One region of the Streptomyces avidinii genome, then DNA from elsewhere that is predicted to be linked to it. Evidence: riboswitches for the same ligand, from Rfam matches in the RefSeq annotation. Region 1 holds a riboswitch; each other region holds the start of a gene.
What was found. A riboswitch is a leader RNA that binds a small molecule or an ion and turns the genes downstream of it on or off. The one in region 1 is predicted to bind cyclic di-AMP.

Region 1 (5,568 bases):
TAATGCCGGCCGCCCGACATGTTTACGGCAGGTTGCGAAGTCCTCACCGCCGCGCGGAGCCGCAGCCGGTGCGCCCCCGCCGCCCGGTCGGCGTGGACCGCGGTCAGCGCCCGCGCCCGGTCGGCGTCCCCGCGCGCCACCGCGTCCACGATCGCGCCGTGCTCCGCCCAGGAGTCCACCGGCCGGGCCGGCGCCTCCACCACGTACATCCAGGCGATCTTGTGCCGCATCTGCGTGAGCAGCGCGATCAGCCCGGGGCTGCCGGAGGACTGTGCGAGCGTCTCGTGGAACCAGCCGCCCAGGGACCGCAGATCCTCCCCCTGTCCCCGTCTGGCCCGCTCCTGCCCCAGCCTGACCAGCCCCCGCAGCACCTTGAGGTGCGCGTCGGTGCGCCGCCGGGCCGCCCTGGCGGCCGCCAGGGGCTCCAGCAGCATCCGCAGCTCCAGCAGGTCCGCGGCCTCCTGCTCGGTCGGCTCGGCCACGCAGGCCCCCGCATGGCGTCTCGTGGTCACGAAGCCCTCGGACTCCAGGGTCCGCAGGGCCTCGCGGACCGGGACGCGCGAGACCCCGTACCGGCGGGCCAGTACCTCCTCGGTCAGCCGGGCGCCCGGCTCGAACGCCCCGGAGACGATGTCGTCGCGGATTGCTGTGCATACCGCGTGCGCAGGAATACGCAAGACCGAACCTCCGCCTATTTCCGACTGCCAGTCTCATTGCACGCACATGCGCGTGCTGCGACTCTATTGCAACACACGATAATTTCCGAGAGCAGCCGAAAATGCGAAACATTTGCACAAGGGCGCAACACAAAGACCCCGGCTCGGGGAGCCGGGGTCCTCGGTGAAGCGGAGGGTGGAGCCGATGCGGTGCGGCGCAGCCTCAGAGTTCGACGCCGTGCGAGCGCAGGTACGCGATCGGGTCGATGTCCGAGCCGTACTGCGAGCCCGTGCGGGCCTCGAAGTGCAGGTGCGGGCCGCTGGAGTTGCCGGTGGAGCCCGACAGGCCGATCTGCTGGCCGGGGGTGACCTGCTGGCCGACCGAGACGTTCAGCGAGGTCATGTGCCCGTACTGGGTGTACGTACCGTCGTTGTGCTTGATGACGACGTTGTTGCCGTACGCGCCACCCCAGCCGGCCTCGACGACGGTGCCGACGCCGACGGCGTGGACCGAGGTGCCGGAGGCGGCGTGGAAGTCGATGCCCGTGTGACTGCCGGAGGACCACATGCCGCCGCCCGCGTGGTACTGCGTGCTGACGTACGAGCCGTCCACCGGGGCGACGAAGGTGTTGAGGCGCTTGCGCTCCTCCTCGCGGGCGGCGCGCTCGGCGGCCTCGCGCTCGGCCTTCGCCTTGGCCTCGGCGAGGCGCTTGGCCTCCGCGGCCTTCTGCTTCGCGTCCGCCTCGGCCTGAGCCTTGGCGGCGGCGTGCTCGGCGGCGCGGTGCTGGGCGTCGGCCTGCTCGGAGATGTCGCCCGCGAGCTCGTCGGCGACGACGACGGCACCCAGGCCGTTGTCCATGCCGATGTTGCTGCTGTGGTTGTCCGCGGCGAAGGCCGGGGCGGCGAGGGAGCCGACGACACCCGTGGTGGCGATCGCGGCGATACCGGCGTAACCGGCGGTCTTCTTGCTCAGACGGCTGGAACCACGGTGCTTACCGGAACCAGCGGGACGACTGCCAAACGCCATGAAGGGTTTGATCCTTTCCTTCCTTCTCGCCTACCGGGTTAGCTGACGGGTTCGGAGCAGGAAGGTCTCCTACGGGCCTCCTCTTGCGAGGGGGTCCGATTCACCCCAGGGACTATGTGGGTCCCCGGCTCCCCAGGCTCGCGCCTGACGGGGACTCGGCGATCGCTGCCCGGTGCCGCGGGTGCGGCGGGCACAACTGACGGACAGCACGGCCGACGCTAGGCGGATCATCAGTCAATCGCCAAACAGACACGGCTTTTTGTTGCGTACGCCACACCGCATACAAGCAACCTCACCACTAAACGGACAAAAGGGGTTCTGGTGAACAAGTCACCAGAACCCCTTGCTGAATCCTTCAGCCGGCCCTCAAGGGGCCGTCGCCCGAGCGTCAGTTGGAGACGACCGTGACCTCACCGATTCCGAGGGCCCGCACGGGCTCCTCGATCAGCGCCGCGTCGCCCACCAGGACGGTGACCAGCCGGTCCGCCGGGAAGGCCTTCACCACCGCCGAAGTCGCCTCCACCGTGCCGGTTTCGGCCAGCTGGGCATACAACTGCGCCTGGTAGTCGTCCGGCAGTTCCTGCTCGACCTGGTCGGCGAGGGTGCCCGCGACCGACGCCGCCGTCTCGAACTTCAGCGGGGCCACGCCCACCAAGTTCTGGACCGCGACATCACGTTCGGCATCGGTCAGACCGCCCTCGGCGAGGGTGCGCAGCACCTTCCAGAGGTCCTCCAGCGCGGGGCCGGTGTTCGGGGTGTCCACCGAGCCGCTGATGGCGAGCATCGAGGCGCCCTTGCCGTCCGCGGTGGAGCGCAGCACCTGGCCGAAGGCGCGCACCCCGTAGGTGTACCCCTTCTCCTCGCGCAGCACCTTGTCCAGGCGCGAGGTGAGGGTGCCGCCCAGGCAGTACGTGCCGAGCACCTGGGCCGCCCACACCCGGTCGTGGCGGTCCGCCCCGATCCGGCCGATCAGCAGCTGCGTCTGGACCGCTCCGGGCCGGTCCACGATGACCACGCGGCCGGTGTCGTCGGCGGTCACCGGCGGCACCGGGAGGGCCGCGGCGGTGTTGCCCGTCCAGGTGCCCAGGGTGTCCGCCAGCACGGCGTCCAGGTCGATGCCGGTCAGGTCCCCGACGACCACCGCGGTGGCCGTGGCGGGGCGTACGTGGGCCTCGTAGAAGGCGCGTACGGCGGCGGAGTCGATCCGGGCGACCGTCTCCTCGGTGCCCTGGCGCGGCCGGGACATCCGCAGGGTGGCCGGGAAGAGCTCCTTGGAGAGCTGCTTGGCGGCGCGGCGCTGCGGGTTGGCCAGCTCGTGCGGGATCTCGTCGAGCCGGTTGCGCACCAGCCGGTCGACCTCGGCGTCGGCGAACGCCGGGGCGCGCAGCGCCTCGGCCAGCAGGCCGAGCGCCTTGGGCAGCCGGGAGGCCGGGACCTCCAGCGAGACCCGCAGGCCCGGGTGGTCGGCGTGCGCGTCGAGGGTGGCGCCGCAGCGCTCCAGCTCGGCCGCGAACTCCTCGGCGGAGTGCTTGTCGGTGCCCTCGGAGAACGCGCGCGCCATGATGGTCGCCACGCCGTCCAGGCCCGCGGGCTCGGCGTCGAGCGGGGCGGCGAGGTTGACCTCGACCGCGACGACCTGCTGGCCCGGCCGGTGGCAGCGCAGCAGGGTCAGCCCGTTGGACAGCTGCCCTCGGTCGGGGGCCGGGAAGGCCCACGGCTGCGGCTCGCCGGCCTGCGGCTGCGGGTGGAAGGTCATCGTGACGGCTGCGGTGTCGCTCACTGCTCCGCCCCCTCGTTCTCGTCGGACTCGTCGTGCTGGTCGGACTCGTCGGCCGCGATCGGCTCGTAGACGAGCACCGCGCGGTTGTCCGGGCGCAGTCGGGCCGCGGCCACGGCCTGCACCTCCTCGGCGGTGACGTCCAGAACGCGCTGGACGGCGGTCAGCGCCAGCTGCGGGTCGCCGAACAGCACCGCGAAGCGGCACAGTTCGTCGGCGCGCCCGGCCACCGTGCTCAGCCGGTCCAGCCACTCCCGCTCCAGCTGCGCCTGGGCGCGCTCCATCTCCTCGGCCGTCGGGCCCTCGGCGGCGAACCGCGCGAGCTCCTCGTCCACGGCCGCCTCGATGGCGGGGATCTCGACCCCGCTGGAGGTCTTGACGTCCAGCCAGCCCAGGGAGGGCGCCCCGGCCAGGCGCAGCATGCCGAAGCCGGCCGCGACGGCGCTCTGGTCGCGGCGTACCAGCCGGTTGTGCAGCAGCGAGGACTCGCCGCCGCCCAGGATGGTCAGCGCCACGTCGGCGGCGTCGCACTCGCGGGTGCCGTCGTGCGGCAGCCGGTAGGCGGCCATCAGCGCACGCGCCGGGACCTCCTCGACGATCTCCTCACGCAGCTGCTCCCCGATGACGTCGGGCAGCGAGCCGTCGCGCGGCGGCTGCTTGCCGTCGTGCGCCGGGATGGTGCCGAAGTACTTCTCCACCCAGGCGAGCGTCTGCTCGGGATCGATGTCCCCGACGACGGAGAGCACCGCGTTGTTGGGCGCGTAGTACGTACGGAAGAAGGTGCGCGCGTCCTCCAGGGAGGCGGCGTCCAGGTCGGCCATGGAGCCGATCGGGGTGTGGTGGTACGGGTGGCCCTCGGGGTAGGCCAGGGCGGTGAGCCGCTCGAAGGCCGTGCCGTAGGGAACGTTGTCGTACCGCTGGCGGCGCTCGTTCTTGACGACGTCGCGCTGGTTCTCCATGGACTCGTCGTCCAGGGCGGCCAGCAGGGACCCCATCCGGTCCGCCTCCAGCCAGAGCGCGAGCTCCAGCTGGTGGGTCGGCATCGTCTCGAAGTAGTTGGTGCGCTCGAAGCTGGTGGTGCCGTTGAGGGAACCGCCGGCGCCCTGGACCAGTTCGAAGTGGCCGTTGCCCGGTACGCTCGCCGACCCCTGGAACATCAGGTGCTCGAAGAGGTGAGCCAGGCCGGTACGTCCCTTGACTTCGTGGCGCGAGCCGACGTCGTACCAGAGGCAGACCGCGGCGACCGGGGTCAGGTGGTCCTCGGAGAGCACCACGCGCAGGCCGTTGGCCAGCCGGTGCTCGGTCGCTGTCAGGCCGCCGGAGCCGGCCTGGGCTGTGGCCGTGTGACCCATGGGCATGTGGTCCCTTCGATCGCGATGCAGAGATTTCTTATCGACCTGCCACTGTATGCAAGCGCGTCGGCCGCCGGATAAGTTCCCGGGTCACTCCCCCGCACTCCGTCCGGGGGACCTCCGGGGTCGGAGTCGGCGTTGTCGGTGCGTCGGGCCACAATGGTCCGCGTCGTACCCTCGCCGGACACCACAAGACCGCCAGACCGAACCAGACACCCCGCCAGACACCCAGCACACCCCATTTTGGTTAAGGAGCCGCGCAGCGATGGCCCGCCGCAGCACGAAGACCCCGCCGCCGGAGGATTTCGAGGAGAAGATCCTCGACATCGACGTCGTCGACGAAATGCAGGGCTCCTTCCTCGAGTACGCGTACTCGGTGATCTACTCCCGCGCCCTGCCCGACGCCCGGGACGGCATGAAGCCGGTCCACCGGCGCATCGTCTACCAGATGAACGAGATGGGCCTGCGCCCCGACCGCGGCTACGTGAAGTGCGCCCGTGTCGTCGGCGAGGTCATGGGCAAGCTCCACCCGCACGGCGACGCGTCGATCTACGACGCCCTCGTGCGCATGGCCCAGCCCTTCTCGATGCGGCTGCCGCTGGTCGACGGCCACGGCAACTTCGGTTCGCTCGGCAACGACGACCCGCCGGCCGCCATGCGTTACACCGAGTGCAAGATGGCCGACGCCACGTCGCTGATGACGGAGTCGATCGACGAGGACACCGTCGACTTCACCGCCAACTACGACGGCCAGGA
Region 2 (5,568 bases), 2.6 Mb from region 1:
CGCTAGGTTCTGCCGTTACCGAGCTGTTATGCGAAAGGTGCACCTACATGCGTTCCGGGAACGGCCGTCACAGACGCCCCCGCCAGGTCCCCGCGCTGGTCGTCACAGCCGGAGTCACTGGCTCCGCACTGGCCATGCCGCTGCTCGCGGCCACCAGCGCCACCGCTGCCGACACGTCCACATGGGACAAGGTCGCCGAGTGCGAGAGCGGTGGCTCCTGGAGTGCCAACTCCGGCAGCGGCGCCTACGGCGGACTCCAGTTCACCCAGGAGGAGTGGCAGGGTGCCGGCGGTCTCGAATTCGCCGAGCGCCCCGACCTTGCGAGCCGGTCCCAGCAGATCGCGGTGGCCGAGCGGGTGCTGAAGTCCACCGGTCCGCAGGCGTGGCCGCTGTGCGCGGCCTCGGCCGGCCTGGACCGGGAGAGCCCCGCCGCCCAGGTCGACCCCGGTCTGCCCGGCGGTAAGGGCCCTCTCGCCCCCGCCCCGTCCCGCCCGGACGACGTGGTCCCGTCCACCGGCGGCGGTGTGCGGTCCACGGACTACGGCGCGCCGACCCCGGCCCCGACCCCGTCCGGCACCCCCTTCCTCATTCCCGACGCCCCGTCCGTCGGACTGCCCGTCATGCCCGCGCCGGACGTCCCGACGACGCCTCCCGTGGACCCGACGGCCCCGACCCTGCCGGGCGACCCGACCACCACGCCGGCCCCCGTCGACCCGACGGCGCCCACGCTGCCGGTGGACCCGACCGCGCCGACGACCCCGCCGGCCACGCCCGGACTGCCTCCGGTCGACCCGTCGGCCCCTGCGACCCCCGGGTCCCCCGCGACCCCGCAGACGCTGGGCGCCACTCCCGCAGGGGGCGGCGGCAAGCACCGCGGTGCCCCGGCGACCGAGCCGACGGCCCCCTCTGACGCCGCGTCGGGCCCCACGTACACGGTCCAGGTGGGCGACAGCCTGGCGACCATCGCGGTCGCCAAGGGCGTAAAGGGCGGCTGGAACGGTCTCTACGAGGCCAATGAGCAGGTCATCGGCGGGGACGCCGATCTGATCAAGCCCGGCCAGAACCTGGATCTAACCACGCAATAAGGGCAGTTCAGTTATCCGGAAAGAGTTGAATGTCGCTTTTCTGCAAGTGAGACATGCATCTCTTCCGGTCAACTGGCGTGTCTCGCCGCGGGGCTTCCGCAAACCCCGTCCTCACCTGCGCAAACATCCCTCCGGGGAGCGCAAGTAGGGGCCGTTTCTCCCCGATGTTGCTCGTTGAACATCGGGGAGAGACCTGTCTACCTTCTGAATCGCTCGCCACCGCGGGCTCCTTCGACCGCATCGCCGAATCCTGCCGGCGGACGGGGGGAACAGTCGTCGCGTCAAGCGCCGAAGGCAGGAGCGGGGGAACCAAGGTAGGTGCCGGGAGCGGCCGTTGAGAGACGGTCACGCCACCGGCTTGGGGTTAAGACGTGCGCTAGGTCGCACGGCCGGGCAACTCACTCGCCCGAACCCGACAGCTCACCTCGTAGGCGTCGGTGAGGAGAACTCCATGCTGCTTTCCGGCAAGGGCAAGCACCGTCGCGGTACTGCAATCGAGCGGTCTGTCCGGATCGTCACGCTCGCCGGTGTCGCCGGTGTGGCCGTGGCCGCGCCTCTGATGGCCGCGGGCACCGCCAGCGCCGCCACCGCTTCCGAGTGGGACAAGGTCGCGCAGTGCGAGTCCGGCGGCAACTGGGCCATCAACACGGGCAACGGCTACTACGGCGGCCTGCAGTTCTCGTCCTCCACGTGGGCCGGCTTCGGCGGCAAGTCGTACGCCCCGCAGGCCAACCAGGCCAGCAAGGCGCAGCAGATAGCCGTCGCGGAGAAGGTCCTCAAGAGCCAGGGCAAGGGTGCCTGGCCGTCCTGCGGCAAGGGCCTGTCGGGCTCCGCCTACAACGGTGGCGGTGCCGAGACCCCGGCGCAGAACAAGCCCCAGTCGAAGCCGAAGACCGAGACGAAGAAGACCGAGACCAAGGTCGCGCCGAAGACCAAGCGCGCAGAGGCCCCGGTCACCCGCTCCGAGCGCACCGAGACTCCGGCCGCGCCGAAGACCGGCAACGGCTCGTACGAGGTCAAGCCGGGCGACACCCTGGGCACCATCGCCGAGGCCAACGGCGTCAAGGGTGGCTGGGAGAAGCTCTTCGAGCTGAACAAGGACATCGTCTCGGACGCCGACCTGATCTTCCCGGGTCAGAAGCTGAAGCTCAGCTGAACAGTGCGGCAAATGCCGCAAAACCCTGCACCCGCGGTCCGCTGACTGTGTGCAGGATGTCCACCGCCCGGCGCGTGCCCCACGCGTCGGGCGGTGCCGTGTGCGGCCCCGAAATGCCGATGATCAAGAGACCTATGTCCCGGAAGAAGGGTATTCGGGCCCTTTTTCGTCCCAGGGTCCGGGCGGTCGGCCGGTCGAGTGCCCGGAGCCGGTTAGGCTCTAGGCGGCAAGGCCATCCCACGGCCTGACACGCCACCGCACACCCAGCGTCACATCCCAGAAGGAGATGCTCGTGCCGTCCATCGACGTCGTCGTAGCCCGGGAAATCCTGGACTCCCGAGGCAACCCCACGGTCGAGGTCGAGGTGGGCCTCGACGATGGCAGCACCGGCCGTGCTGCAGTTCCGTCCGGCGCCTCCACCGGTGCCTTCGAGGCCATCGAGCTCCGTGACGGTGACCCCAACCGTTACTTCGGCAAGGGTGTCGAGAAGGCCGTCCTCGCCGTCATCGAGCAGATCGGCCCGGAGCTCGTCGGCTACGACGCCACCGAGCAGCGCCTGATCGACCAGGCCATGTTCGACCTGGACGCCACCGACAACAAGGGCTCGCTCGGCGCCAACGCCATCCTCGGCGTGTCCCTGGCCGTCGCGCACGCCGCGTCCGAGGCCTCGGACCTTCCGCTCTTCCGCTACCTCGGCGGTCCGAACGCGCACCTGCTGCCCGTTCCGATGATGAACATCCTCAACGGTGGGTCGCACGCCGACTCCAACGTGGACATCCAGGAGTTCATGATCGCCCCCATCGGCGCGGAGTCCTTCTCCGAGGCGCTGCGTTGGGGTGCCGAGGTCTACCACACCCTCAAGAAGGTCCTGCACACCAAGGGCCTCTCCACCGGCCTGGGCGACGAGGGCGGCTTCGCCCCGAACCTGGAGTCCAACCGCGCCGCGCTCGACCTCATCGTCGAGGCCATCAAGCAGGCCGGCTACACCCCGGGCAAGGACATCGCGCTCGCGCTCGACGTCGCCGCGTCCGAGTTCTACAAGGACGGCAAGTACGAGTTCGAGGGCCAGTCCCGCTCGGCCGCCGAGATGACCGAGTACTACGAGGAGCTCGTCTCCGCGTACCCGATGGTCTCCATCGAGGACCCGCTGTACGAGGACGACTGGGCCGGCTGGAAGACCCTCACCGACAAGCTGGGCACCAAGGTCCAGATCGTCGGTGACGACCTGTTCGTCACCAACCCGGAGCGTCTGGCCCGCGGTATCGAGGAGGGCTCCGCGAACGCCCTGCTCGTGAAGGTGAACCAGATCGGTTCGCTGACCGAGACCCTGGACGCCGTCGAGATGGCCCAGCGCAACGGCTTCAAGTGCATGATGTCCCACCGCTCCGGTGAGACCGAGGACGTCACCATCGCCGACCTCGCCGTCGCCGTGAACTGCGGTCAGATCAAGACCGGCGCCCCGGCCCGCTCGGACCGTGTCGCCAAGTACAACCAGCTGCTGCGCATCGAGGAGATCCTCGACGACGCCGCCGTGTACGCGGGCCGCAGCGCCTTCCCGCGCTTCAAGGGCTAATCACCCCCCTGAGGGGCTGGCCTCCGTACGTCCCCGCACTCGGTCCCGTACCGTGTGCGGGGACGTATTGCGTAGTGCGTACCTAGGGGAGGCGGACCAATGGCCGGGAACCGGGATCGGTTCTCCACCTTCTCCACCGCGACCAGGCTCAAGCAGCTCGGCGAGCGGACCGCCGCCCACGTCTACCGGTCGCAGTCGCGGCGTCAGGTCCGCCGCAGCCGGCTCACCGGCCGCGCCGCGCTCCTGGTGCTCGTCCTCTGTACGCTGGTCGTCGCCCTCGCGTACCCGATGCGCCAGTACGTCTCCCAGCGCTCGGAGATCGCGCAGCAGCAGCGGGCGGCCGCGGCCGCGCGGGACCGCCTGGAGCGGCTCCGCGACGAGAAGGCCCGCTGGCAGGACGACGCCTATGCGGAGCAGCAGGCGCGCAAGCACCTGCACTTCCTGCGCCCGGGAGAGATCAGCTACATCATGAGCGACCCCGGGGCCCAGCCCCCCGAACCGCACCGGACCGGCCACGCCGGCTCCGACCGCCCCTGGTACTCCAACGTCTGGGACGGCGTCGACAAGGCCGACCGCCCCGGCGACTGACCCGTACCGCCGTACCGCAGCACCCATCCACGAGAACGAAGAGACTTCCTCCAGGCATGCAGACGCCCCCGCCCCAGACCGACCGGACCGAGCCGACCGACGCGGACATCGAGGCGTTCGAGCAGCAGCTCGGCCGCCCGCCGCGCGGGCTGCGCGCCATCGCGCACCGCTGCCCCTGCGGGCAGCCGGACGTGGTGGAGACCGCCCCGCGGCTCCCCGACGGCACCCCCTTCCCGACGACGTACTACCTGACGTGCCCGCGCGCGGCCTCCGCGATCGGCACGCTGGAGGCCAACGGCGTGATGAAGGAGATGCAGGCCCGGCTCTCCGAGGACAAGGAACTGGCCGCCGCCTACCAGGCCGCCCACGAGGACTACATCCAGCGGCGCGACGCCATCGAGGTGCTCCAGGGCTTCCCGAGCGCCGGCGGCATGCCGGACCGGGTGAAGTGCCTGCACGTGCTGGTCGGTCACTCCTTGGCCGCCGGCCCCGGCGTGAACCCGTTCGGCGACGAGGCCCTCGCCATGCTGCCGGAGTGGTGGGCCAAGGGCCCCTGCGTCGTCCCGTGCGGGGAGAAGAAGACGGACGACGAGGAGCCGCGGGCATGACCCGGGTCGCCGCCGTCGACTGCGGTACGAACTCCATCCGGCTGCTCGTGGCCGACTGCGACCCGGCCACCGGCGAGCTCGTCGAGCTGGACCGCCGGATGACCATCGTCCGGCTCGGCCAGGGCGTGGACCGGACCGGCCGGCTGGCTCCGGAGGCGCTGGAGCGCACCTTCGCCGCGTGCCGCGAGTACGCCGGGGTCATCGAGGAGTTCGGCGCGGAGCGGGTGCGTTTCGTGGCCACCTCGGCCTCCCGGGACGCCGAGAACCGGGCGGACTTCGTCCGGGGCGTCCTGGACATCCTGGGCGTCGAGCCCGAGGTGATCTCCGGTGACCAGGAGGCGGAGTTCTCCTTCACCGGCGCCACCAAGGAGCTCACGGCGCACGAACACCTGGAGCGGCCGTTCCTGGTGGTGGACATCGGCGGCGGTTCGACCGAGTTCGTGGTCGGCGAGGAGCACGTACGGGCCGCCCGTTCCGTGGACATCGGCTGTGTCCGGATGACCGAGCGCCACCTGGTGGTGGACGGGGTCGTCACCGACCCGCCGACCGCCGAGCAGG
Region 3 (5,568 bases), 870 kb from region 1:
GATGCTGCACACCATCGGCTTCGACAAGGTCTACGAGCGGGCCGAGGGCGCCCACTTCTGGGACGCCGAGGGCAACGACTACCTGGACATGCTGGCCGGGTTCGGGGTGATGGGCCTGGGCCGGCACCACCCGGTCGTCCGCCGCGCCCTGCACGACGTCCTGGACGCCCAGCTCGCCGACCTCACCCGTTTCGACTGCCAGCCGCTGCCCGGACTGCTGGCCGAGAAGCTGCTCTCGTACAGCCCGCACCTGGACCGGGTCTTCTTCGGCAACAGCGGTACCGAGGCCGTGGAGACGGCCCTGAAGTTCGCCCGGTACGCCACCGGGCGCCCCAGGATCCTCTACTGCGACCACGCCTTCCACGGGCTGACCACCGGCTCCCTCTCGGTGAACGGGGAGGGCGGCTTCCGCGACGGCTTCGCCCCGCTGCTCCCCGACACCAGGATCGCGCTGGGGGACCTCGCCGCCCTGGAGCGCGAGCTGAAGCGCGGGGACGTGGCCGCCTTCGTCGTCGAGCCGATCCAGGGCAAGGGGGTGCTGGCCGCCCCACCCGGTTTCCTGCTCGCCGCGCAGGAGATGCTGCACCGTCGCGGGGCGCTGCTGATCGCGGACGAGGTGCAGACCGGCCTCGGGCGTACCGGGGACTTCTACGCCTACCAGCACGAGCCGGGCGTGGAGCCGGACCTGGTGTGCGTGGCGAAGGCGCTGTCGGGCGGCTACGTGCCGGTCGGCGCCACCCTGGGCAAGGACTGGATCTTCAAGAAGGTCTACTCGTCCATGGACCGGGTCCTCGTGCACTCCGCGAGCTTCGGCTCCAACGCCCAGGCGATGGCGGCGGGCCTGGCGGTGCTGTCCGTCATGGAGGACGAGGAGGTCGTCGCCAACGCCCGGGCCATGGGCGACCTGCTGCGGGGGCGGCTCGCCGCGCTGGTCGACGAGTACGAGCTGCTGCACGAGGTGCGGGGGCGCGGGCTGATGATCGGCATCGAGTTCGGCCGGCCGTCCTCGCTGGGCCTGCGCAGCCGGTGGACCATGCTGCAGGCGGCCCGCAAGGGGCTCTTCGCGCAGATGGTCGTGGTGCCGCTGCTCCAGAAGCACCGGATCCTCACCCAGGTCTCCGGGGACCACCTGGAGGTGATCAAGCTGATCCCGCCGCTGATCGTGGACGAGCGGGACGTGGACCGGTTCGTCGGCGCCTTCCGCGAGGTCATGGACGAGGCGCACGGTGGGTCCGGGCTGATCTGGGACTTCGGCAGGACGCTGGTGAAGCAGGCCGTCGCCGCGCGCTGACGGCCTGCCGACCCGGCGGGGAACCGGTCCCCGCCGCGTCAGACCAGGAGCCGGTCGCGCAGCCGGTCGAGGGTCTCGGGCCGCAGCCCGAGGCCCTCCGTCAGGTAGCGGTCCACCCCGCCCCAGATCTCGTCGATGGTATCGAAGGCGGCCACCAGGTACTCGGCGCGGGCGTCGAAGAGCGGTGCGAGCAGCTCCATCACCTCGGGGGAGCGGGCGCCCGCCGACTCGTCGGTGCGGCGCACGCGGTAGCGGCGGTGCGGGGCGTTCGACTCCAGGTAGTCCGTGACGATCGCCTCGCGCTCGACGCCCAGCGCGAGCAGGGTGACGGCGATCGACAGGCCGGCCCGGTCCTTCCCGGCCGCGCAGTGCATGAGCGCGGGGACGCTGTCCTCGGCGAGGGCGTGCACGACTCGGCTGTGCTCGGCGGTGCGCTGCCGGATGATCCCGCGGTACGAGTTCGACATCCGGGCCGCCGCCTTGCCGTCGCCCAGGATCCCGCGCAGCTGGACGAGGTCGCCGTCGCGGACCAGCCGCCAGAACTCCCGCCCGTCGGCCGGGTCCGAGAGCGGGATGTTGACGTTCCGGACGCCGGGCAGTTCGACGTCCGGCCCCTCCAGGGCGTGGTCGGCGCCGTTGCGGAAGTCGAAGATGGTGTGGAGGCCGAGCGAGGCGAGGAACTCTGCATCGCTTTCGGTGGCATGTGCGAGATGTCCGCTTCGGAACAGTCGTCCCGTCATGACCGTTCGTCCATCGGAAGTCGGCAATCCGCCCACATCGCGGAAATTGCGCACTCCGGTCAGCTCCGGCTCCTGTATCTGCTGGGTCAAAACAACTCCTCCGCCGCGTCCTGGGTCCAGTGTCCGAATTACACTACTTGGCGCCAACTTGCCATATCCGGAGGCGAGATCGGGCACGTCCCCGTGAGCCAGATCATACGGTGACCGTGAGTGCCTGATCGCTAAAGGCGAATGGCCGGGTCGGGGCGGCTGTTGACGGTCGGGAATGGACAGAGGGTGACCGGAATTCCTCCGGTCCCTCATGCCTGTTATTCCGTCAGGGAATTCGCGGCTTGTAGGGCGTGGCCGCAAGGGATTACCTTCGCGATCGATCCGGGCGGAACGCCAAATCCTGCCGCCTCCCGGAAACCGCATCCGACCTATTCGTGCGGCAGGAGCGGGGGAACCAGGTAAGCCGCCGGCCCGGAGATCTTTTCACCGGGACGGCTCGGGGTGAAGCCGTTCATGTCCCGTACATGTACGGCCGGACATCTCCAGTCCGAACCCGACAGCTCACCTCGCAGGCGCCGGAGAGGAATTCGTCATGCCTGCAAAGGGTAAGCACCGCCGTCCCAAGTCCCTTTCCCTTTCGCGCGGTTTCGCCGTCGCCGGAACCGGTGGCGCCGCCCTCGCGCTGCCGCTGATCGGTGCCGCCGGCGCCCACGCGGCCGGTGCTCCGGCCGCCGCTCCCGCGGTGGCCCCCGCGGTGGCCCCGCAGGTTCCGGTCGCGCTGCGGACGGCGCCCGTCGCCGCCGTGCAGGCCGCGCCGTCCGTCTACACGGTGGTGCCGGGCGACTACCTCTCCAAGATCGCCGCGGAGCGCCACCTGTCCGGCGGCTGGGAGCAGCTGTACGCCGACAACCGCGAGGCCGTCGGCAGCAACCCGTCGCTGATCCACCCGGGCCTGAAGCTGACCCTCGGCGGTGCGGGCAAGGCGGCTCCGGCCCCGGCCGCCGCCGAGGCCGACGCGAAGCCGGCCCGGCAGGCCGCGCCGAAGCAGGAGCGCAAGCAGGCCCCGAAGGCCGCCCCGGCGCAGCGGGAAGCCGCCGCCGAGGCCCCGGCCGAGGCCCCCGCCGCACCGCAGTCGGCCGCCGGCTTCGTGGCCCCGGTCAGTGGCGGGATCTCCACCCAGTACAAGGTCGCCGGCAGCATGTGGTCCTCCGGCTACCACACCGGCGTCGACTTCATCGCCAGCTCCGGCACCAGCGTCAAGGCCGTCGGCGCGGGCACCGTGGTCTCCGCCGGCTGGAGCGGCTCGTACGGCAACGAGGTCGTCATCCGCCACGCGGACGGCAAGTACTCCCAGTACGCCCACCTCTCCCAGCTCTCCGTCTCCTCCGGCCAGAGCGTCACCGCCGGGCAGAGCATCGGCCTCTCCGGCTCCACCGGCAATTCGACCGGCCCGCACCTGCACTTCGAGATCCGCACGAGCCCGTCCTACGGCTCGGACCTGGACCCGATCGCGTACCTCCGCTCGAAGGGCGCGAGCCTCTGACGGCACCCGCCGACGGACCACGACACGCGTGAGGCCGGGACCCGAGGGGGGTCCCGGCCTCACGCGTACTTATTCCTTGTCCCGCGCGTGGTACAGATCACGGTCCGTCAACCCCTCATTACGTTGGCGTAGGTTGCTTGCGAGAGTGAAGGATGTTGTCCCGTGGCAGCGACGACGACGAAACTCAAGACCATCGGCTCGTACGCGGCGATCGGGGACAGCTTCACCGAAGGCGTGGGGGACCCGGGACCCGGGGATTCCTATCTCGGCTGGGCGGACCGGCTCGCCGTGCTCCTGGCCGACCAGCGCGAGGAACACGACTTCCGTTACGCGAATCTGGCGGTGCGGGGGAAGCTCCTCGACCAGATCGTGGCCGACCAGCTCCCGCGAGCCAAGGCCCTCGCGCCGGACCTCGTGACCTTCTGCGCGGGCGGCAACGACATCATCCGGCCCGGGACCGACCCGGACGACGTGGCGGAGCGCTTCGAGGCGGCCGTGGCCGACCTCACCGGGGCCGTCGGCCAGGTCATGATCACCACGGGCTTCGACACCCGCGGCGTACCGGTGCTCAAGCACCTCCGCGGCAAGGTCGCGACGTACAGCGCGCACGTCCGCGCCATCGCCGACCGCTACGACTGCCCGGTGCTCGACCTCTGGTCGCTGAAGTCCGTTCAGGACCGGCGGGCCTGGGACACCGACCGGCTGCACCTGTCGCCCGAGGGCCACACGCGGGTCGCGCTGCGCGCCGCGCAGGTGCTCGGCCTGGAGGTGCCGGCCGACCCGGACCAGCCGTGGCCCCCGCAGCGGCCGCGCGGTTCGGTGGACGTGACCCGCGACAACATCCAGTGGGCCCGCGATCACCTCGTGCCGTGGATCGGCCGGCGGCTGCGCGGGGAGTCCTCCGGGGACCACGTGGAGGCCAAGCGGCCGGACCTGCTGCCGCTGTAGCCGGGTCGGGGGCCGCAAGCGGAATCCTTCGGGGCCGGTGTGCGTTGGGATGGTCGTAGACCGACGACCATCCTGACCCCATCCTCCCTGGAGGCGCTTTGACCGGCTCCCGTCCCTTGCGTCCGCGGCTGCGTGCCCTGCGGCCCGAAGCCTTCGGCGCGGACCCGTCCGGTGCCCGGCTGGAGCGGATCCGCCGCTCGCCGAACTTCGCCGACGGCGTCTTCCAGAACCCGGTCGGGGCCCGGAACAGGCCCTCGGGCTCGATGACGGAGTTCGCCAAGATCTACTTCCACCGGGAGCAGCGGGTCAGGCGCAGCCCCGCCGCGCCGATCCCGGTCCACCCGACGACCCTCGCGGACCTGGCGAAGCCGCCCGCGAGCGGCCTGCGGCTGACCTGGATGGGGCACTCCAGCGTGCTCGCGGAGATCGACGGGCGGCGGGTGCTGTTCGATCCGGTGTGGGGCGAGCGGTGCTCCCCCTTCCCCTTCGCCGGGCCCAAGCGGCTGCACCCGGTACCGGTCCCGCTGGCCTCCCTGGGCCCGGTCGACGTCGTGGTCATCTCGCACGACCACTACGACCACCTCGACCTGCCGACGATCAAGGAGCTGGCCGGCACGGACACGGTCTTCGCCGTTCCGCTGGGCGTCGGCGCGCACCTGGAGCGCTGGGGCGTACCGGCCGGCCGGCTGCGCGAGCTGGACTGGAACGAGAGCACCGAGATCGCCGGCCTCTCCCTCACGGCGACCCCCGCCCGGCACTTCTGCGGCCGCGGCCTGCGCAATCAGCAGCACACCCTGTGGGCCTCCTGGGTCGTCGCGGGCGACGAGCACCGGATCTACCACAGCGGGGACACCGGTTACTTCCCCGGATTCGAGGAGATCGGTGCCGAGCACGGGCCCTTCGACGCCACGATGATCCAGATCGGCGCCTACTCGGAATACTGGCCCGACATCCACATGACTCCCGAAGAGGGCATGCGCGCCCATCTCGACCTGCAGGGCGGCACCCCGCACGGCACGATGCTGCCGATCCACTGGGGCACCTTCAACCTGGCC

Region 2: it holds a riboswitch for cyclic di-AMP, as region 1 does, so the genes downstream of both, OG373_RS23765 (transglycosylase family protein) here and OG373_RS11445 (M23 family metallopeptidase) in region 1, are expected to answer to the same signal.
Region 3: it holds a riboswitch for cyclic di-AMP, as region 1 does, so the genes downstream of both, OG373_RS08005 (LysM peptidoglycan-binding domain-containing M23 family metallopeptidase) here and OG373_RS11445 (M23 family metallopeptidase) in region 1, are expected to answer to the same signal.

What each region holds. Positions count from the first base shown of each region.
Region 1 covers NZ_CP108863.1:2,656,439-2,662,006, forward strand. Annotated here, with positions in the region: gene OG373_RS11440 (GntR family transcriptional regulator) at 1-677, opposite strand, end outside; gene OG373_RS11445 (M23 family metallopeptidase) at 880-1,683, opposite strand; cyclic di-AMP (ydaO/yuaA leader) riboswitch at 1,696-1,854, opposite strand; gene OG373_RS11450 (M16 family metallopeptidase) at 2,072-3,439, opposite strand; gene OG373_RS11455 (M16 family metallopeptidase) at 3,460-4,812, opposite strand; gene OG373_RS11460 (DNA topoisomerase (ATP-hydrolyzing) subunit A) at 5,078-5,568, shown strand, end outside.
Region 2 covers NZ_CP108863.1:5,292,999-5,298,566, forward strand. Annotated here, with positions in the region: gene OG373_RS23760 (transglycosylase family protein) at 48-1,085, shown strand; cyclic di-AMP (ydaO/yuaA leader) riboswitch at 1,362-1,534, shown strand; gene OG373_RS23765 (transglycosylase family protein) at 1,537-2,241, shown strand; gene eno (phosphopyruvate hydratase) at 2,528-3,814, shown strand; gene OG373_RS23775 (septum formation initiator family protein) at 3,914-4,402, shown strand; gene OG373_RS23780 (DUF501 domain-containing protein) at 4,459-5,010, shown strand; gene OG373_RS23785 (exopolyphosphatase) at 5,007-5,568, shown strand, end outside.
Region 3 covers NZ_CP108863.1:1,789,112-1,794,679, reverse strand. Annotated here, with positions in the region: gene OG373_RS08015 (aspartate aminotransferase family protein) at 1-1,291, shown strand, start outside; gene OG373_RS08010 (tyrosine-protein phosphatase) at 1,330-2,121, opposite strand; cyclic di-AMP (ydaO/yuaA leader) riboswitch at 2,414-2,610, shown strand; gene OG373_RS08005 (LysM peptidoglycan-binding domain-containing M23 family metallopeptidase) at 2,615-3,565, shown strand; gene OG373_RS08000 (SGNH/GDSL hydrolase family protein) at 3,728-4,513, shown strand; gene OG373_RS07995 (MBL fold metallo-hydrolase) at 4,612-5,568, shown strand, end outside.